2 regions of the Kitasatospora acidiphila genome follow, and region 1 is predicted to be linked to the other one. Evidence: predicted binding sites of a transcription regulator. Region 1 holds the regulator's gene; the other holds the start of a gene.
The links. Region 1 encodes HrcA, which represses chaperone genes, less so after heat shock. Its sites were predicted from a motif close to TTNGCACTCNGNNNNNCNGAGTGCNAA; they were not measured.
Positions count from the first base shown of each region.

Region 2: a site for HrcA is predicted at 1,412-1,438, ahead of groES (co-chaperone GroES). Genes of this name have one in related genera too.

Region 1 covers NZ_VIGB01000003.1:6,028,082-6,031,500, forward strand. Annotated here, with positions in the region: gene htpX (zinc metalloprotease HtpX) at 1-245, opposite strand, end outside; gene hrcA (heat-inducible transcriptional repressor HrcA) at 496-1,683, shown strand; partial or broken gene dnaJ (molecular chaperone DnaJ) at 1,748-2,886, shown strand; gene E6W39_RS28520 (16S rRNA (uracil(1498)-N(3))-methyltransferase) at 2,966-3,419, shown strand, end outside.
Region 2 covers NZ_VIGB01000003.1:5,434,600-5,438,018, forward strand. Annotated here, with positions in the region: gene E6W39_RS25925 (polysaccharide deacetylase family protein) at 1-177, shown strand, start outside; partial or broken gene E6W39_RS25930 (class I SAM-dependent methyltransferase) at 174-1,350, opposite strand; gene groES (co-chaperone GroES) at 1,581-1,886, shown strand; gene groL (chaperonin GroEL) at 2,030-3,419, shown strand, end outside.

The DNA.
Region 1 (3,419 bases):
TACTGCTCGGGGGTGACCTCGTGGGCGCCCATGGCCCGCTGGGTGATCTTGTCGCTGAACCAGAACTGCGCGATGAACAGGCCGCCGGAGAGCAGCACGATCAGCGGCCACGCGCCCCTCAGCAGCACGATCAGGATGCCGGTGAACCCGACGTACAGCAGCCCGATGAGGAACATCGTGGTGACCATCCGACCGGTCAGACCCCGATCGGGAGCAAAGCGGGTGTGGGTGCCGGACGCCGACATTTCTGCTCCTAGGGTCCATCCGTCTTGACTGATATCGATGCTGCCACTTCGACCGGCGCCCGGCACCCACCTGGCGGGACTTCCACACGTGATCCGTGCTTCATCCCCGCCACGGGGCGTTCCTGCCGTCGGACCCGGGCCTTACACTGGCAGGTACGGTTCTGGCACTCTTCAATGCAGAGTGCCAGCCGACCTACGGAGAGTGCAGGGCCCGGCACCAGGACAACGTGCGAAGAGGGAGGTGCGTGCCATGTTCGACGAACCGGAATCCGATCCGCGCGCAACCGGCGGCGAGCCGGTCGTTGGCAGCTCGTCGTCGTCGACCTCGTCCCGAGCCGCCAGGGCCAAGGCGCCGAACCGGCGTCCGGCCCGCACCCCGGCGACCCGCCCCGCCGCACCCGTCGAGCACCCCGGCACCCTGCCGCTGGACGACCGCAAGCTGGCCGTGCTGCGCGCCATCGTGCAGGACTACGTCGGCACCGAGGAGCCGGTCGGCTCCAAGGCGCTGGTCGAGCGCCACAACCTGGGCGTCTCCCCGGCGACCGTGCGCAACGACATGGCCACGCTGGAGGATGACGGCTACATCCAGCAGCCGCACACCAGCGCCGGCCGGATCCCGACCGACAAGGGCTACCGGCTGTTCGTCGACCGGCTGGCCGAGATCAAGCCGATGAGCGCGCCCGAGCGCCGCGCGATCCGCCACTTCCTGGACGGCGCGGTCGACCTGGACGACGTGGTGGCCCGCACCGTGCGGCTGCTGGCCCAGCTGACCAGGCAGGTCGCGGTGGTGCAGTACCCGTCGCTGATCCGCTCCTCGGTCCGTCACGTCGAGCTGGTGATGCTGGCCCCCACCAAGGTGCTGCTGGTCCTGATCACCAACACCGGCCGGGTCGAGCAGCGTATGGTGGACTGCCCCGCGCCGATCGGCGAGAGCACGCTGGCCGAGCTGCGGGCCCGGTTGAACGCCAGGGCGGGCGGCTGCCGGTTCCCGGAGGTGCCGGCCCTGGTCGAGGACCTGCCGCTGTCCTTCGAGCCGGCCGAGCGCCCGATCGTCTCCACGGTGCTCTCCACCTTCTTCGAGTCCCTGGTCGAACAGAGCGAGGAGCGGATCATGCTGGCCGGCACCGCCAACCTCACCCGGTTCGGCCACGACTTCCCGCTCACCATCCAGCCGGTGCTGGAGGCGTTGGAGGAGCAGGTGGTCCTGCTCCGCCTGCTCGGCGAGACTAATGACGGCGGCATGACCGTCCGGATCGGACGTGAGAACGACTACGAGGGCCTGAATTCCACGTCGGTCGTCTCGGTCGGTTACGGTTCGGGCGATGAGAGCGTGGCCAAACTCGGAGTCATCGGGCCGACCCGGATGGACTACCCCGGCACCATGGGGGCGGTCCGGGCGGTGGCCCGGTACGTGGGGCAGATCCTCGCCGAGTCGTAGCAACAACCCATAGCAGCCCAACCCTTAGCAATACTGTCTAGAGGCGGAACAAGCGGAGTCATTGGTGGCCACGGACTACTACGCGGTACTCGGCGTCCGACGCGACGCGGGGCAGGACGAGATCAAGAAGGCGTTCCGGCGCCTGGCACGTGAACTGCACCCGGACGTCAACCCGGACCCGAAGACGCAGGAGCGGTTCAAGGAGATCAACGCCGCCTACGAGGTGCTCTCCGATCCGCAGAAGCGCCAGGTCTACGACCTCGGCGGCGACCCGCTGTCGCCCAACGGCGGCGGCGCGGGCGGCTTCGGCGCCGGTGCGGCGGGCTTCGGCTTCTCCGACATCATGGACGCCTTCTTCGGCGCGGCGGCCGGCCAGCGCGGGCCCCGCTCGCGCACCCGGCGCGGCCAGGACGCGATGATCCGCCTGGAGATCACCCTGGAGGAGGCCGCCTTCGGCACCACCAAGGAACTCCAGGTCGACACCGCCGTCACCTGCACCACCTGCAGCGGCGAGGGCGCGGCCCCCGGCACCACCGCGCAGACCTGTGACATGTGCCGCGGCAAGGGCGAGGTCTCCCAGGTCACCCGGTCCTTCCTGGGCCAGGTCATGACCTCCCGCCCGTGCCCGCAGTGCCAGGGCTTCGGCACCGTGGTGCCGACCCCGTGCCCCGAGTGCGCCGGCGACGGCCGGGTCCGGGCCCGCCGCACCCTCACCGTCAAGATCCCGCCGGTGTCGACAACGGCACCCGGATCCAGCTGGCCGGCGAGGGCGAGGTCGGCCCCGGCGGCGGCCCGGCCGGCGACCTCTACGTGGAGATCGCCGAGACCAGCCACCCCACCTTCCAGCGCCGCGGCGACGATCTGCACTGCACCGTCACCATCCCGATGACGGCGGCGGCGCTCGGCACCCAGGTGCCGCTGCAGACCCTGGACGGTCTGGAGGAGGTCGACATCCGGCCCGGCACCCAGTCCGGCCAGTCGATCCCGCTGCACGGCCGCGGTGTCACCCACCTGCGCGGGGGCGGCCGAGGCGACCTGATAGTGCATGTCGAGGTGCAGACGCCCACCAAGCTCGACCCCGAGCAGGAGGAGCTGCTGCGCCGGCTCTCGGCGCTGCGTGGCGAGGAGCGGCCGTCCGGCCAGTTCGCGCCCGGCCAGCAGGGGCTGTTCTCGCGCCTGAAGGACGCCTTCAACGGCCGCTGAGCCGTCGTTACCCAGCACGTACCGCCGCAGCCCCGGGTCGTTCGACCCGGGGCTGCGCCCACCCCAGAAGGCTCCGCTGATGACCGCACCCGTCTTCATCGTCGACACCGCCCGACTGACCGCCGCCGCGCCCGGCGCCGTGGTCCGGCTGGACGGCGCCGAGGGGCGGCACGCCGTCGCCGTGAAGCGGCTGGAGGCGGGTGAGGCGGTCACCCTGACCGACGGCCTGGGCCTGGGCGCCTTCGGCACCGTCGCCGCGGTGCACGGCAAGGACGCGCTGGACGTCACCGTGGCCGAGCTGCGCGCCGAGCCCGAGCCGAGCCCCCGGATCACCGTGGTGCAGGCGCTCCCCAAGGGCGACCGCGGCGAGCTCGCGGTGGAGACCATGACCGAGGTCGGGGTGGACGCGGTGATCCCCTGGTCGGCGTCCCGCTGCATCACCCAGTGGAAGGGCGATCGCGGCGCCAAGGCGCTGGCCAAGTGGCGGGCCACCGCCCGGGAGGCCGGAAAGCAGTCCCGCCGGCTGCGCTTCC
Region 2 (3,419 bases), 590 kb from region 1:
TACCAGTCCGGGGACAAGAAGCTGCACGCCGGTGACATCATCCTCGCCCACTTCCGCGGCCCCAAGGACCTCAAGGGCGAGACCATGACCGACATGTTCGGCGAACTGCTGAGCCGCATCCAGGAGCAGGGCTTCGCCGTCGCGCGCCTGGAGGACTACATCCAGGCGCCGAGCTAGCCGGCGGCGGCCTCCTGCCCCAGCAGCATCGTCGGAGCCGTCCCGATCCTGGTGAGGATGACCACCGCGGAGTTCACTCCTTCGGGGCGGAGCTTCTTGCGCAGCTCGTCGGGTTCGACGGCGAAACCGCGCTTCTTGATCACCACCGTGCCCACCTGCCGCTCCCGCAGCAGCGCCTTGAGCTTCTTGACGCTGAACGGGAGCACGTCGGTGATGCGGTAGGGGGTGGCCCAGGGGTGGGGGTGAGGGTGTCGGAGGTCAGGTAGGCGATGTGGGGTCGAGCAGGGTGGCACCGCCCAGGGCGGCGGCCACCTCGGCGACCAGGTGGGCGCGGATCACCGCGCCGTCCGGTTCGTAGAGGTACTCGCGGACCGGGCCGGGGGCGGGGTCGGGGAGCCGGCCGCCGGTGAGGGTGCGGCGGCCGGGCAGCAGGCTGGCGCGGTGCGGCTCGGCGGCGCCGGTGCCGAACCAGAGCACCGCCTCCTTCACATCGCCGTGGTCGGAGACCCACTCGGCCTCGGCGTCCGCGGGCACCGCCTCGTGCGGGATGCCGGGGGCGACCTTGAGCGCGCCGAAGCGGGTGCTGCGGCCGGCCTCGACGGCCCAGGAGAGCGGCGGCGAGTAGGCCTCGGGGTCGAAGATCCGGCCCCGGGCGCCGCGCCGGGCCGGGTCGGTGAAGACCGCGTCGAAGCCGGCGGTGTCGGTCTCGGTGACGTCGGCGCAGCGCACCTCGATCCGGTCGGACAGGCCCAGGGCCGCTGCGTTGGCGGTGGCGACCGCGCAGGTGAGCGGGTCCCGGTCGACCGCCAGCACCGAGATCCCGGCCCGGGCCAGGGCGATCGCGTCGCCGCCGATGCCCCCGCACAGGTCGGCCAGCCGGGCCACGCCGAGGGCGGCGAAGCGGGCGGCCCGCCAGTCGGCGACCTCGCGCCTGGTCGCCTGTTCGACTCCGTTGGGCGTGAAGAACATCCGCTCGGCGTCGTCGCCGAACTTGGCGCGGGCGCGCTGCCGCAGCCGCTCCTGGCCGATCGCCGCCGACACCAGTTCGGCCGGGTGCGCGCGGCGCAGCCGGGTGGCCGCGGCCAGCTCGCCAGAGGGGGTCAACCCCCGTACCTCGTCGAGGAGTTGGCGGCCTTCGCCGGTCAGTAGGGCAGTGAAGATCTCGGTGTCCACTCCATGATTGTCCCGGCCCGCGCCGCGGCCTCGAATTCCGAGAAGTGGGCTGGGCGCGCCGTTGGCACTCTGGTTGACTGAGTGCTAACCGCGGCCTATGGTCGTTCCTGGCACTCTCCCCAGGGGGAGTGCTAACGCGACGGTACCGGTCTGACCCCCGCGACGGCAGTCCTGGACCTCGCCCCTCTGCCTGTTAGACAACCCCGTAATCTCCGAAGGGGAGCTCGGACGTGACCACCAGCAGCAAGGTTGCCATCAAGCCGCTTGAGGACCGCATCGTGGTCCAGCCGCTCGACGCCGAGACCACCACGGCCTCCGGCCTGGTTATCCCGGACACCGCCAAGGAGAAGCCCCAGGAGGGCGTCGTCCTGGCCACCGGCCCGGGCCGCTTCGAGGATGGCCAGCGCCTGCCGCTCGACGTCCAGGTCGGCGACGTCGTCCTGTACTCGAAGTACGGCGGCACCGAGGTGAAGTACCAGGGCCAGGAGTACCTCGTCCTCTCGGCCCGCGACGTTCTCGCCATCATCGAGAAGTAAGCGTCCCGGCGGACCCGCGGTCCGCCGAACCGGCCCCGCCCCGGATCCGTGTCCGCCAGTGACAGGGGCCCGGGGCGCGGCTGTTTGGCCTCACTGGCTTCACGCAACGTCACGTAACGCAGATATCCCGAGGAAACGGAATCATGGCGAAGATCCTGCAGTTCGACGAGGACGCCCGCCGCTCGCTGGAGCGCGGTGTCAACAAGCTTGCCGACACCGTCAAGGTGACCATCGGCCCCAAGGGCCGCAACGTCGTCATCGACAAGAAGTTCGGTGCCCCGACCATCACCAACGACGGTGTCACCATCGCCCGCGAGGTCGAGCTGGACGACCCGTACGAGAACCTTGGCGCGCAGCTGGTCAAGGAGGTCGCCACCAAGACCAACGACGTCGCGGGTGACGGCACCACCACCGCCACCGTGCTGGCCCAGGCGCTGGTCAACGAGGGTCTGCGCAACGTCGCCGCGGGTGCCGGCCCGGCCGCCCTGAAGAAGGGCATCGACAAGGCCGTCGCCGCCGTCTCCGAGCACCTGCTCTCGGTGGCCCGCGAGATCGAGGGCAAGGACGACGTGGCCGCGGTCGCCACCCTGTCCGCCCAGGACACGCAGGTCGGCGAGCTGATCGCCGAGGCGATCGACAAGGTCGGCAAGGACGGTGTGATCACCGTCGAGGAGTCCAACACCTTCGGCGTGGAGCTGGACTTCACCGAGGGCATGCAGTTCGACAAGGGCTACCTGTCGCCGTACTTCGTCACCGACCAGGAGCGCCAGGAGGCGGTCCTGGAGGACCCGTACATCCTGATCACCCAGGGCAAGATCTCCTCGATCCAGGAGCTGCTGCCGCTGCTGGAGAAGATCCTGCAGGCCGGCGCCTCCAAGCCGCTGCTGATCATCGCCGAGGACGTGGACGGCGAGGCGCTCTCCACCCTGGTGGTCAACAAGATCCGCGGCACCTTCAACGCGGTCGCCGTCAAGGCCCCGGGCTTCGGTGACCGCCGCAAGGCGATCCTCGGCGACCTGGCCACCCTGACCGGCGGCACCGTGATCTCCGAGGAGGTCGGCCTCAAGCTCGACCAGGCCGGCCTGGAGGTGCTCGGCACCGCCCGCCGGGTCACCATCACCAAGGACGAGACCACCATCGTCGACGGTGCCGGCGACACCGATGCCGTCGCGGGCCGGGTCGCCCAGATCAAGGCGGAGATCGCCAACACCGACTCCGACTGGGACCGCGAGAAGCTGCAGGAGCGCCTGGCCAAGCTGGCCGGCGGCGTCTGCGTCATCAAGGTCGGCGCCGCCACCGAGGTGGAGCTCAAGGAGCGCAAGCACCGCCTGGAGGACGCCATCTCCGCCACCCGCGCCGCGGTCGAGGAGGGCATCGTGGCCGGCGGTGGCGCCTCCCTGGTGCACGCCGCCAAGGTGCTGAACGACGGCCTGGGCCTGACCGGCGACGAGGCCACCGGTGTCGCCGTGGTCCGCAAGGCGCTGCACGAGCCGCTGCGCTGGATCGCCCAGAACGCCGGCCTGGAGGGCTACG